3 regions of the Planococcus massiliensis genome follow, and region 3 is predicted to be linked to each of the others. Evidence: riboswitches for the same ligand, from Rfam matches in the RefSeq annotation. Region 3 holds a riboswitch; each other region holds the start of a gene.
What was found. A riboswitch is a leader RNA that binds a small molecule or an ion and turns the genes downstream of it on or off. The one in region 3 is predicted to bind S-adenosylmethionine.

Region 1: linked by a shared signal. The riboswitch ahead of BN1080_RS05255 (aminotransferase class I/II-fold pyridoxal phosphate-dependent enzyme) and the one ahead of BN1080_RS11385 (methionine ABC transporter ATP-binding protein) in region 3 are both predicted to bind S-adenosylmethionine.
Region 2: linked by a shared signal. The riboswitch ahead of BN1080_RS13285 (transporter substrate-binding domain-containing protein) and the one ahead of BN1080_RS11385 (methionine ABC transporter ATP-binding protein) in region 3 are both predicted to bind S-adenosylmethionine.

The regions. Positions count from the first base shown of each region.
Region 1 is NZ_CCXS01000001.1:1,090,754-1,095,259, reverse strand. Features, by position in the region: gene BN1080_RS05270 (cobalamin B12-binding domain-containing protein) at 1-647, opposite strand, end outside; gene BN1080_RS05275 (STAS domain-containing protein) at 1-16, opposite strand, end outside; gene BN1080_RS05265 (hypothetical protein) at 652-1,023, opposite strand; gene BN1080_RS05260 (antibiotic biosynthesis monooxygenase family protein) at 1,020-1,325, opposite strand; SAM riboswitch class I at 1,535-1,640, shown strand; gene BN1080_RS05255 (aminotransferase class I/II-fold pyridoxal phosphate-dependent enzyme) at 1,745-2,920, shown strand; gene BN1080_RS05250 (NADP-dependent malic enzyme) at 2,990-4,231, opposite strand; gene BN1080_RS05245 (3-hydroxybutyrate dehydrogenase) at 4,370-4,506, opposite strand, start outside.
Region 2 is NZ_CCXS01000001.1:2,658,182-2,662,687, reverse strand. Features, by position in the region: gene BN1080_RS13295 (amino acid ABC transporter ATP-binding protein) at 1-556, opposite strand, end outside; gene BN1080_RS13290 (amino acid ABC transporter permease) at 572-1,255, opposite strand; gene BN1080_RS13285 (transporter substrate-binding domain-containing protein) at 1,316-2,164, opposite strand; SAM riboswitch class I at 2,295-2,403, opposite strand; gene BN1080_RS13280 (DUF4256 domain-containing protein) at 2,503-3,060, opposite strand; gene BN1080_RS17385 (NAD-dependent epimerase/dehydratase family protein) at 3,239-3,610, shown strand; gene BN1080_RS17380 (NAD-dependent epimerase/dehydratase family protein) at 3,607-4,257, shown strand; gene BN1080_RS13270 (hypothetical protein) at 4,319-4,506, opposite strand, start outside.
Region 3 is NZ_CCXS01000001.1:2,284,878-2,289,383, reverse strand. Features, by position in the region: gene BN1080_RS11410 (acyl-CoA dehydrogenase family protein) at 1-448, shown strand, start outside; gene BN1080_RS11405 (arsenate reductase family protein) at 541-894, shown strand; gene gcvH (glycine cleavage system protein GcvH) at 972-1,352, shown strand; gene BN1080_RS11395 (ribonuclease M5) at 1,513-1,851, shown strand; gene BN1080_RS11390 (thioredoxin family protein) at 1,857-2,168, shown strand; SAM riboswitch class I at 2,217-2,320, shown strand; gene BN1080_RS11385 (methionine ABC transporter ATP-binding protein) at 2,408-3,433, shown strand; gene BN1080_RS11380 (methionine ABC transporter permease) at 3,426-4,094, shown strand; gene BN1080_RS11375 (MetQ/NlpA family ABC transporter substrate-binding protein) at 4,131-4,506, shown strand, end outside.

The DNA of each region.
Region 1 (4,506 bases), 1.2 Mb from region 3:
GAAATTCTGTATTCATCGTCCGGCTCCTCTCCCGTTTTGATCCAGTGTTCCAGTTGCTCAAGGTCTTTCACTAAAATGGCGCCTTCCTCAATCAGGATGCGGCTGCTTTCAAAGGCAGCGGCCCGCCCTCCGACGATGATTGCAGGAGCATGCGCCAATTCTTTAAATTTATTTATATACGCTTTTAAAGTTGGCATGCGATAAACGAGCGCTGCCGATAAAGCGATGGCGTCCGGCTGCCACCGATTAGCAGCTTCCATTGCGTGGTCAAGCGGCATATTGGGCCCTAAATAATTGACGGACCAATCGTGTTCCCGAAAAAGGCTTGAGACCATTTTCAATCCGATGTAATGCTCTTCCCCTTCCGGTCCCAGCACCATAACTTTTCGTTTTGCAGCGTGTTCTTCTTCTCTGCGTTTATCTATGACCGAAACGACAAAATCACAAATAGCTGTCGCAAGGTGTTCGTCTGCCACTGAAATTGCATTGGTTTCCCATAACTCGCCAATATGGTACATGGCGGGCGTTAATAGCTGATCAAAAAGTTTTTTCCGATTATGGCTGTCGAGAAATTGCTGGACTTGCTTCAGCGCTTCCCGGTCATTGCCCTGCAAAAAAAGTTCTGCCAGTTCGGTTGGTTGAATCATCTGATCAACCTCCCTTCTTCAAATTGCTGCCTTTCAATAAATCATTTGCTTCTTGAAGGCATTGCTGCATAAATTCTTTTTCTTTCTGTTCAGCTTCTGCTTCAATGAAGCCTATAAGTCTCTCAAAGTTATCTATGATCAAATCGGCTCCGACATTCCGGCTCGTTAATACCTTTTCCAGCCATATCGTGTAATCCAAAAACACTTGTTTATCGTTTAAATCATACGCTGTTTCCAAATGGTCAAGATGATGCAGATTGTCTTTTTCCGTATGTTCAAATCCACGCTCACCGAAACGATCCCATAAAAATGGGTAGGCTTCATAGATTTGATTGGCTGTGCTTTTGGCGATTTGCTTCTTTAACGCTTGATTCATTCTGCTACCACCTCATACTGATGCACTTTCGGTACAATTCCGGCCAGCGCTTTGTCGGGGTAATGCTTTTCGAGATCATGGATTTCCTTGAATTCGCTGCTTCTTACCCATTCCATATAAGCCTCTTTCGAATGCCATTCCAGATGGACAGTCAGTTCATTGCGCTTCTTTGTATTCTGGATCAGCCGGAAAGAATGGAATCCCGGCGCTTTATCGACCCGTCTCGAACGTTTTCGGTAAATATCAATGAGGTCCTGAGTCTTCTCTTCAGGCACCACAACAGTGGACGTCACAATATACATCAGATTACCCCTTTGAATTAAAGTGTTGATATCCATTATAGCCTTTCGTCTTTCGAATTAAAAGGAATCCCCTATTTGCGGTTAAAGCATTAGGATATTAACGTTTCCCCTTTTTATTAAAAGAATATTTTAATAATTTTCCTTGCAGTTTCTGTCAAGATGGTTTAAGCTTGAAGACATCGCAGCATCCATAACTTCATATTATGTATTTCTTATCAAGAGAGACGGAGGGATTTGGCCCTTTGATGTCTCAGCAACCAGCCTGAAGAAGGCCACGGTGCTAATTCCAAAAGGCTTCGGCCTTAAAGATGAGAAGAACGCGTTCCTTATGAAACGGAGCTTTCTTCTTGCTGAAGAAAGCTCCATTTTTCGATTCACGAATAGGAGCCGTTCTTTACAACTAATAGGAGGTTTTTATGATGACCAACCACTTAGAGACTCGTTTTATCCATTCAACCGGCGTAGACAAAGAAACAGGGGCGGTCAATGTCCCTATTTATTTGTCTTCCACTTATCATCAGCCCAATATTGATGAGTTCGGACCATTCGACTACAGCCGATCCGGCAATCCGACGCGCCAAAAGTTAGAGGAAACCATTGCAAAACTTGAAAATGGCACCCGCGGGTTTGCCTTTTCTTCGGGCATGGCCGCCATCTCCTCTGCTTTCATGCTCCTATCTGCGGGAGACCACGTCCTTGTTTCGGAAGACGTTTACGGCGGAACTTACCGTTTCGTCACAGAAGTCCTGAACAAATTCAATATCGACTACACATTTGTCAATATGACCGATCTCAGTGAGATGGCTTCGGCTATCCGCGAAAACACAAAGGTCATCTATATCGAAACGCCTTCAAACCCGGTGATGAACATCACCGATATTGAAATTGCGGCTAAACTTGCCAAAGCAAACGATTGTTTAACTTTTGTTGATAATACATTCATGACGCCTCTTTATCAAAACCCGCTTGATCTTGGAGCAGACATCGTTTTGCATAGTGCTACAAAATTCCTTTCTGGCCACAGCGACATCATTGCCGGGCTTGCCGTGACAAAGGATGAAGAACTCGGCAGCCGGCTCGCTTTTATCCAGAACACATTCGGTTCGATTTTAGGGGCGCAAGATTCCTATTCACTCCTTCAAGGCATCAAAACACTTGGAGCCCGTATGAAACAGTCTTCCGCATCAGCCCGCATCATTGCTGATTATTTGCATAGCCACCCCGTTGTTGAAGAAGTCTATTATCCAGGATTCCGATTCCATCCAGGGAATCCGATTCATGAGCGACAAGCACGTGGGGCTGGCGCGGTTTTGTCTTTGCGGCTTGCCGATAAAGCGGCTGCTAAAGTTTTTGTCGATAGTTTGCAAATCCCGGTTTTCGCGGTATCGCTCGGAGCCGTTGAAACGATTCTGTCGTATCCAGCCACCATGTCTCATGCCGCTATGCCCCAAAAACAGCGTGAGCAGCGCGGCATTACCGACGGCTTGCTGCGATTGTCCGTTGGGTTGGAATATACGGATGACTTGCTTGAAGATCTCGAGCAAGCATTGAAAAAAGTCCATCAAACCAGTCCACAAGCCATATTCTCTAAATAAATGCTGCCCAAATCAAAAAAGCCGTCCATCTTCTAAAAGGTGAACGGCTTTCTTCTATATTATATATGGTTACTCTTTTACGATAACCGCTGTGAAGTCATCAGCACTTTCAGCATCAAGATTCGGACAAGTGGAATAGTTTGCTACCCCTGTTTCAATTGCCGCCTGGGCTACCGCTTTGGCAACTGCTTCAGCCACGCGCAGATCGAAGGGAGCCGGAATGACATAGTCCTCCCGGAGTTCATGCTCTCCAATCAAATCGGCTATAGCTTCCACTGCAGCGATTTTCATTGCATCATTGATTCCACTGGCTTGCACGTCCAGCGCTCCTCTGAATATGCCCGGAAAAGCTAATACATTATTCACTTGGTTCGGAAAATCTGAACGCCCCGTGCCGATTACTTTGGCTCCTGCCCGCTTAGCTTCATGGGGCAAGATTTCCGGGTTTGGATTGGCCATTGCAAAAATGATGGGATCTTCTGCCATCTCCCTCACCATTTCTTCGGTTAACGCGCCTTCTGCAGAAACTCCAATAAAGACGTCCGCACCGATAATGACTTCGTGGAGCAATCCTTCCTTGCGCTCATAGTTGGTCATCTCCGCTACTTCTTCTTTAAAAGGATTCATTCCATAAGCTCGGCCTTTGAAAATCGCACCTTTTGTATCGCACATCATCACATTCGTAAAACCGAATTTACTCAAAAGCTTGACCACAGCAATCCCCGCAGCGCCTGCTCCGTTCACAACGACTTTCGTGTCGGCAATTTCTTTGCCGACCAATTTTAGCGCATTGACCAGGCCAGCTAAAGTAACAATGGCGGTTCCATGCTGGTCGTCATGGAATACAGGAATATTCATCTCTTCTTTTAAACGCTGTTCCACGATAAAGCAAGCCGGTGCTGAGATATCCTCTAAATTCACACCACCAAATCCGGGTTCCAATAGCTTCACGGTCTGGATAATGGTTTCGGCATCTGTTGTTCCAAGGCAAATCGGAAAAGCATCCACTCCGGCAAACTCTTTAAAAAGCACGGCTTTTCCTTCCATGACAGGCAAGGCAGCTTTCGGACCAATATTTCCAAGTCCGAGTACAGCAGTGCCGTCTGTGACAACGGCGACTGTATTGCCTTTCATCGTGTAGTCGTAGACTTTGGCCGGATCCTGCGCAATTTCCTTGCACGGTTCAGCCACTCCTGGAGAATAAGCGAGGCTTAAATCGCGTCCATTTTCTACTGCCACTTTTGACCGGACTTCCAACTTCCCTTTATGCTGCAGATGCAATTGCAAAGAGTCATTTCTCAGATTCGACATCGCTTCATCTCCTTCAATACATAATGGTTCATTATAGAGGGATTTCGAAAAATTAAAAGACTTTTTCATAATATTCGGACTTTTGACTGATGGGTTAAAGAAAGGAAGCGCTTTCTCTTATCGCTTCCTTCCTATTTTTTATTGTGCGGTATAGCCGCCATCCAAAATAATAGCTTGCCCCGTCATTCCTTTAGCAGAATCACTTGCCAGATAGAGGGCTAAATCGGTAATTTCTTTAACATCAAGCAAACGCTTTTGCGGCACTAGTGGATAAA
Region 2 (4,506 bases), 370 kb from region 3:
CTTGGATGACCGTCAACACTTCGCCAACAAGTTCAGGATCTAATGCAGAAGTCGGTTCATCAAATAATAAGAGATCCGGTTTCAGTGCGAGAATCCGGGCAATCGCCGCCCGTTGCTTTTGGCCGCCCGACAATTGTTCCGGAAACTGGTTTTTATGTTCCAAAAGTCCAACTTTTTCCAGTAATCCTTCTGCTTCACGCACCAATTCCTGCTTGTTCCGTTTTTGCACGACAAGCGGTGCTTCAATAATATTGTCAATCACGGTTTTATGCGGAAATAAATGAAAATGCTGAAAGACCATACCAGAAAATTGGCGAACATCAACTTTTTGCTTTTTACTTGGTGTTTTCCCAGTGAATGAAACATGGACATTATTGATTTGAAGTGAACCGCCTGAAGGCGTTTCTAAGAGATTCAGGCATCTCAGTAAGGTTGTTTTGCCAGAACCGGATGGGCCAATGATGCTGACAACTTCGCCTTTTTTTATTTCCAATGAAATGGATTTCAAGACTTCTACCTGTTTGAATTGCTTGCTTAAATTTTCAACTTTGATCAATTTGGAAACCTCCTATCATGCAGTGACATAGCGATTTGCTTTTTTCTCTAAATAATCTTGAAGTAAGGTGACGAGGATGCAAATGGACCAGTAAATGAGTGCCACGAGAATATATAAGGTTAGGCTTTCATAAGTTTGCCCGACCACCACTTTAGCGCGGTAGAACATTTCAGAAACAGTGATGACCATCGCTAGCGAAGTTCCTTTGATGATATCCATGAAAGTGCTCGATAGTGGAGGCAAAGCAATGCGCGTTGCCTGCGGCAAAATGATGCGCGTCATAGTTTGCCAATAGCTCATTCGAAGCGTCTCAGCAGCTTCCCATTGTCCTTTCGATACAGAAGAAATGGCAGAACGGATAATTTCGGCCGTATAGGCAGAAAAATGAATACTGATGCCGATAATGGCAGCAGTAAGCGGCTGCATTTCAATGCCGATCATGGGAAAGCCGAAATACAGGATAAACAGCATCACCAAAAGCGGAGTGCCGCGCATAAAGGAGATAAAAAGCCGGGCTGGGAGAGACAGTCCGATAAAGCGGTTCATTCGGGCAAGGGCTACAAATAAACCGAGGATCAAAGCAAATACTAGGCTGACCAGTGCAATCAAGATGGTTTGCCAAGCTCCTTCCAGAATAAAAGGAAGAGAATCAATTGCGATTTCTACATTAAAAAGATATTTCCATTTAAAGTCGGCCATTGGAAGACTCCTTTACTTAGTATCTAGAAAAGAGGAATCCAAGGATTCCTCAAAAAATGTTTATTCTTCTTCAAGCGGCTGTGTTACATCAGCACCAAGAAATTTAGTTGAAATTTCTTTCAATGTGCCATCAGCAAGAAGCTCCTCAATAGCACCGTCAAGTTTTCCTTTCAGCTCCGGGCTATCTTTCGGCATTACGATAGCACTGCTGCTGAATGAGAATCTAACATCTTCAGCCAGTTTCAATCCCGGTTTATCAAACTGTTCAAGTGAGCGCAACAAGACAAGATAGTCATTTAGCGTAGCATCGACGCGGCCGCTGACGATTTCTGGAAGCACCGTGTCAGAGCCTGTGTAGACAATCACTTCAGCCCCTTGTTCTTGAGCAAATTTTGAGTAATTGCTGGTCGCGGACCCCCCGACTTTTTTGCCTTTCAAATCTTCTACTGATTCAATGCCGGAGTTGTCACTTTCACGGACAATGGCTGAACCATATGAATGCTTGACTGGAATCGTGAAATCAAATATCTCTTTGCGTTCGTCGGTAATCGAAAAATCATTCGCGGCAATATCAATTTGGCCATTGCGAAGAGCTGGCAGCAATCCGTCAAATTCCATTTCTTTGAATTCAACTTCCAATCCAAGCTTTTCTCCTAAGGCACGAGCAAGTTCTACATCATATCCTGTTAATTCTTTTGTTTCTTCATCGTGATAGGTAATCGGGTAGTAAAGCCCTTCTGTGCCGACAACGATTTTGCCTGCTTCTTCAATTCGATCCCAAGTGTTCTGTTCCTTGTTTTCTGTTGAAGCATTCACTTCATTTGAAGATTCATTGCTGCTGCATGCAGTTAGAAATAAACCGATTACTGTAATTGCGACGAGCCATAAAAGCTGTTTGGTGTTTTTCATGTCTTTGCACCTTCCTTTTCTATTGGTTTACTTGGTTTTAAGTTAATAGAATTTTCCAGATATGAGGGCAAACAAAAAGCCTCTTCTATAAGAAGAGGCAGGCATGCGACATCACATTGATATTCTGCTCTTCTTATCTCTCAAGCTAATCAAAGCTTGTTGGATTTGGCACAGTGCTCTAAAGTGAGCCCGCTGCCGAGGTTTCGTAGGGCCAATCCCTCCACCTCTCATGATAAGAACAAATTGCTATTAAACTATGTTGACAACTGTATCATCATTATATTTTACCGTCAACACAAAATTCTGATAAACCTCATCTTATTTTTTATTAGAAGTTGTTAAACGTTCAACGATCCCCTGAATCCCCTAGCGGCATAATACGAATCCGCTCCGTTATGATACAGAAACACTTGCCCGTAGCGGAAATCACAGAAAAGGGCGCCGCCGCGATTTCTGATTTCAGCAGGAGTCTGCACCCAGCTCGATGTCTTCATATCAAATTTCCCTAGCGTCTGAAGCTTTCGGTACTGCTCTTCCGTCAGCAATTCAATGCCCATGTCCGCCGCCATGCCGACCGCGTTGTTTTCAGGCTTGTTTTTCTTACGCGATTCCAATGCTTCCGGGTCATAGCAGACGCTTCTTCGGCCAGTCGGGCTTTCTGCGGAGCAATCAAAGAAAATGAATTCATCTGCTGCAGCGTCATAATCCACGACATCCGGTTCGCCGTCAGTCCGTTCCATTTCATGGAGCGACCATAATTTGTCTTCATTCGCTTCCAGTTTGTCCTGGATTTTGGCCCATTCGAAATTTTCGTGGCGGGTGATGTTTTTCTCGAACCGCTCTTTTAACGTGTTGAGAAATGCTTCGCGTTGTTCGGGTGATAATTGCTTGCTCATGCTAATTCCTCCTTTAATGGGTTTTGCTATTGTTGGTTTTAGTATATAAGAAAGCAGCAGGGTTTTGGAGAGGTGCATCTATTTTATTTTCAGTAGAGGATTGTCTGGAGCTTTTGCAGAATAAAAGAAGCAGGAAAGCAGATCGTTTTTCATTCAGTAAATTGAAGGAGGAGTGTACGTGAATATCTTGATCCTTGGAGGCACCCGCTTTATGGGGCGATTTCTGACCGAGGCGGCTCTCAGCAGCGGCCATGAAGTGACCTTATTCAATAGAGGGAAAGCGAATCCGGATTTGTTTCCAGAAGTGGAGAAATTGATCGGCGACCGGTACGGGGATTTACAAGCGTTGAAGGGGCGGAGATGGGACGCCGTTATTGACACATCCGGCTATCTTCCATGGTCCGTTCAGGAATCTGCGGAACTGCTGGCAAAATCCGTAGGACATTACACATTCATTTCAAGCGCATCGGTTTACATCGATTTAGAATCTCCGGGGATAAATGAAGAACACGCAGTCGGCCGGCTTTCAGCGGAAAGCTGGGAGAATTGAAAACAAAAGAGGCGGAAGTTGCCATCAATGAACATTACGGTGAGTTGAAATTTTTGTGTGAACAAGAAGTGGAACGTGCATTTCCGGAAGGTGCCCTGAATATCCGGCCGGGACTTATTGTCGGCCCTCATGATTTCACGGACCGTTTTACGTACTGGGTTAACCGCGTAGCAAAAGGCGGTGAGGTGTTGGCGCCTGGACGGCGAGACAAGGAAATCCAGTTTATCGACGTCCGGGATTTGGCAGAATGGATCCTCCGGCTGGTCGAAGAACAACGGACAGGCACATTTAATGCGACCGGCCCCGACTCCACACTGACGATGGAGAAATTTTTGGAGGAATGCAACTCAACTCTTGAGAACGATGCGGATTTTGTTTGGGTGGATGAGCAATTTCTGTTGGGCCACAAAGTGGAAGGGTGGTCCGAATTGCCGCTGTGGATTCCAGACAGCATGTACATGAATGGCTTTCTTGGAGTGGATATCCAAAAAGCTTTACAGGCCGGATTAAGGTTCCGCCCGCTCACTGAGACCATTCGGGCCATCCGCGAATGGGAAATGACAAGGGAAACGGCTGAACGAAAAGCGGGGATGGATCCGGAAAAAGAGCAAGCCGTGCTGAAAGACTGGCAGCAGCGTGCGCTTTAATAGGAAAAAAACGAGTTTCCACGGGATGAAATTTATCCAGTGGAAACTCGTTTTTAATTTATTACAGTTTAATCGGTATGCGTTTTGTCAGCATGCGGGTAGCTATGATCAATACGGCAATCAAAAGGAGCGAACCGATCACGGACATCAGCAAGCTTGTTTCAGTTAAAATGTACGGAATCCAAGGGATGATGGTGCTTAAGCCTGCTTCTCCCCAGAAGAATCCGTTCAAGCTGAGGGCCACAATCG
Region 3 (4,506 bases):
GGAAGAAATCGGCACAGAAGCTTTGGCGCAAGAAAAATACTTGGTGAAAAATGCCAAGAAGATTGCGTTGCTGGCAGCAGGCCTTGCAGCACAAACATTCGGCACGAAACTTGAAAATGAGCAGGAAGTGCTTGTCAATATCGCGGACATCGTAAGCAACGTTTTCGCGATGGAATCTGCAGTGCTTCGCACAGAAAAAGCGATTGCAGCTTCAGGCGAAGAAAAAGCCCAGCAAAAATTGCTTTATACGCAAATCTATTGCCAAGAAGCGTTTGATAAAATCGAAAAAGACGCGAAGGAAACATTATTGGCTGCAATCGAAGGCGACAACCAGCGCATGATGCTTTCAGCGCTTCGCAAATTGACGCGTTCAACGCCTTACAACGTCATCGCGAAAAAACGCGAAGCGGCGGTAAAATTGATCGAAGCGGAAAAATACGTCGTGTGATTTTTTGTAAAGCGCAGCTTGCGGGCTGCGCTTTTTTTCTCGTCGACCATCCGCCTTTATTTTGGTAAGCTTGTGGAAAAGGAGGTTTCTATATGATTACCTATTACGCTTATCCAAAATGCACAACGTGCCGCAAAGCGAAAAAATGGCTGGAGCAGAACGGCGTGGAATTCAATGAGATCCACATCGCTGAAAATCCGCCGTCAAAAGAAGAGCTAAGAAAGATTTATGAGAGCAGCGGCATGGAATTGAAGAAATTCTTCAATACTAGCGGCATGATCTACCGATCGCTTGGCTTGAAAGAAAAGTTATTCAATATGTCCGAAGACGAACAGCTGGAATTGCTGGCATCTGACGGCATGCTGATTAAACGTCCGCTGGCTTTTGACGGCCAGAAAACGACGCTTGGGTTCAAGGAAGCGGATTATCAGAATGCTTGGCTCTGACGCATTTGAAATCTTGTATTTCAATGGGGTTTATGTCAAACTGAAATTGAGTTAACTACATATCTGGAGGGATTTCGATGAGTACACCACAAGAACTTCGTTATTCAAAAGAACATGAATGGGTAAAAGTAGAAGGCGGCACTGCCCGCATTGGCATTACGCATTTTGCACAAGCTGAACTTGGCGATATCGTTTTTGTTGAGCTTCCGCAAATCGGCGACGAAATTAAGAAAGATGAGCCATTCGGCAGCGTTGAATCGGTAAAAACGGTATCAGAATTATACGCACCAATCAGTGGACGTGTCATCGAAGTGAACGCGGAACTCGAAGACAATCCGGAACATGTGAACGAGTCTCCATACGAACAAGCATGGATGGTGGTAATCGAATCTCCGAATGAAGCTGAAGTTGGCGAATTGATGACTGCAGACCAATACAAAGAAATGATCAATGAATAAAATCAAAGCGCCTTTTCGGGCGCTTTTTTTCATCCCCAAATTTGAATAGGCAGGATCCTAGAACAAATCCAGCAATCGTTTTATAATAAGATGTATGAACTCATGCTTAAAAGCTTTTGCAAATTGAGGCAGCTATCTACTTCCTGTGAGGTGTAGTCTTATGGAAAAGGTGATCGTGGTCGAAGGGCGCAGCGACAAAACCCGAATTGCACCGCTCATTGCAGAACCCGTGACGATTCTATGCACAAATGGTACAGTAAGTGCGTCAAGGCTTGAAGAATTGCTGCTGCCTTATGAGGATCTGGATATCATCATTCTGGTAGACGCGGATAAATCAGGTGAACAGCTCCGGAAACTAGTTAAACGGGAATTTCCGGAAGCCCGGCATTTCTATATCAACCGAAGCTATAAGGAAGTGGCGGCAACACCGATCCGGATCTTGCTGGACGTACTGATTTCAGCAAATGTTCAAGTCAATAAGCTAGTAACCGAGGGATGAACAAGATGAATGAATGGACACATAAAGAATGGCTGAAAGAAAAGAACACCCATCAATCAGCCGCTTACTATTTATATACGCCCATGTGCGGCACCTGCCAGGTTGCTTCTAAGATGATGGATGTCGTCAAAGAACTGGTCCCGAATGTCCGCTTGGGCAAAGCGAATTTAAATTATGTACAGGAAATTGCTTCTTTGTATCAAGTCGAAAGCGTGCCATGCCTCCTCATTACAGAGAATGGCCGATTGAAGGAAAAGATCTATGCGTTTCATTCGGTGCCTTTTTTATACGAAAAGTTAAAAACGGTTGACGAATAAACCCCTGCATGGTAAATTGAATTTCTGATTACTAATTAAATAGCGTAACTCTTATTAAGAGTGGTGGAGGGAAGTGCCCTATGAAGCCCGGCAACCGTCATGAAAATGAAATGGTGCCAAATCACACAAAGTCTGACTTTGGAAGATGAGAGAACGGTTATCGTGTTATTGCACGTTCACCCTTCTGCTCAATGGTGCGCAGAAGGGTTTTTTATTTTTGGGGGCAGGAGTTGTAAAAGATGATTGAATTGAAAAAACTATCGAAGGTATTCGATACAGGAAAAGGGGCCCTTACCGCCGTTGATGATGTGGACTTGTCCATTGCAGCCGGTGAAATTTTCGGCATCATCGGCTATAGCGGCGCCGGTAAAAGTACGTTGATCCGGTTATTGAACGGTTTGGAAAAACCATCAAGCGGATCGGTTGTCATCAATGGCCAAAACATCACGGCGATAAAAGGCAGCGAACTTCGCAAAGCCCGGCAGAAAGTCAGCATGATTTTCCAGCATTTCAACTTGCTGTGGTCGCGCACGGTCAAAGAGAATATTGAATTTCCGCTTGAAATCGCAGGTGTGCCGAAAAACAAGCGAGATGCGCGCGTGTTGGAACTGGTCGAATTGGTCGGTTTAAAAGGACGGGAAAATGCGTATCCATCCCAGCTGTCGGGCGGGCAGAAACAGCGGGTCGGCATTGCAAGAGCCCTCGCGAACGAACCGGAAGTGCTGCTTTGCGATGAAGCGACTTCTGCACTGGATCCGCAAACAACGGACTCGATTCTCGAATTGCTGGTCGATATCAACAAGCGGCTCGGATTGACGATTGTTTTGATTACCCACGAAATGCACGTCATCCGGAAGATTTGCCACCGGGTAGCTGTAATGGAAGGCGGGCGCGTAGTAGAGCTCGGCGATGTGCTGCAAGTTTTCCAGTCGCCGAAAGCAGAAATTACAAAGCGGTTTGTGGCTCAGGTGACAGATACGGAAGACTCCCAGGAAACGATAAAAAATCTGCGGAAGCTGTATCCGACGGGCGAATTGGTCAAATTGGTTTTTGTCGGCGACCAGACCGAACAGCCGATTTTAACCCAGCTGATCCGCAAGTATCCAGTCGATGTCAACATCGTGCAAGGGAACATCGCCCATACGCAGCGCGGCGCTTACGGAACCTTGGTTTTACAGATGAAAGGCTCTGCCCAGGAAATTAGCGAGGCGCTCGCTTACTTGAATGCAGAAAGCGTTCAAACGGAGGTGATGTCAAATGGTTGAATCATTATTCCCGAACGTTGATTGGGAGAACATGTGGGAAGCGACGCTTGAAACGCTTTACATGACGGCCATGTCCACGTTCTTCACATTTGTCATTGGGCTGGTTCTCGGAATCGTACTCTTTTTGACAGCACCAAAACAATTATGGGCAAATAGCATCGTCAATTGGCTGACCGGTGCATTTGTCAATATTTTCCGGTCTATTCCGTTTATTATTCTCATTATCTTATTGATTCCATTTACAAAATTCCTGATCGGCACCATTCGCGGACCGAACGCGGCTTTGCCGGCGCTGATTATCGGTGCGGCTCCGTTTTATGCACGCATGGTGTTGATTGCGTTAAAAGAAATTGACAAAGGCGTCATTGAAGCTGCGCGCTCAATGGGAGCGACCACGTGGACGATTATCCGCAAAGTGCTTTTGCCGGAATCCAAGCCGGCGCTGCTTTCAGGAATTACCGTTACCGCTATCGCGCTTGTCGGATACACGGCGATGGCCGGCATTATTGGTGCCGGTGGACTGGGGACTTTGGCTTTCCTTGATGGATTCCAACGGAGCCGTGAAGATGTCACGCTGATGGCGACAATTTTGATCTTGGTGATTGTGTTTGCAATTCAATTTATCGGCGATTGGATGACCACTCGTTCAGATAAGCGTTAACCATAAAACATTTTAGAAAAAAGGGAGATCACAAACATGAAGAAACTTGTAGCAGGAACATTACTATCCGTACTGGCATTAGCGGGCTGCGGAAGCGACAACGGCGGATCAAGCGAAGAGTCGAGCACATTAAAAGTCGGGGCATCCAACGTACCGCACGCGGAAATTTTAGAAAAAGCCAAACCGATTCTGGAAGAGCAAGGCATTGACTTGGAAATTGAAACGTACCAAGATTACATCCTGCCAAACCAGGATTTGGATTCAGAAGAAATTGATGCGAACTACTTCCAGCACATCCCGTACTTGGAGTCTCAAATTGAAGAATTCGGCTATGATTTTGAAAACGCCGGCGGCATCCACATTGAGCCAATCGGCGTTTATTCACAAAAGTATGCATCATTAGAAGAACTGC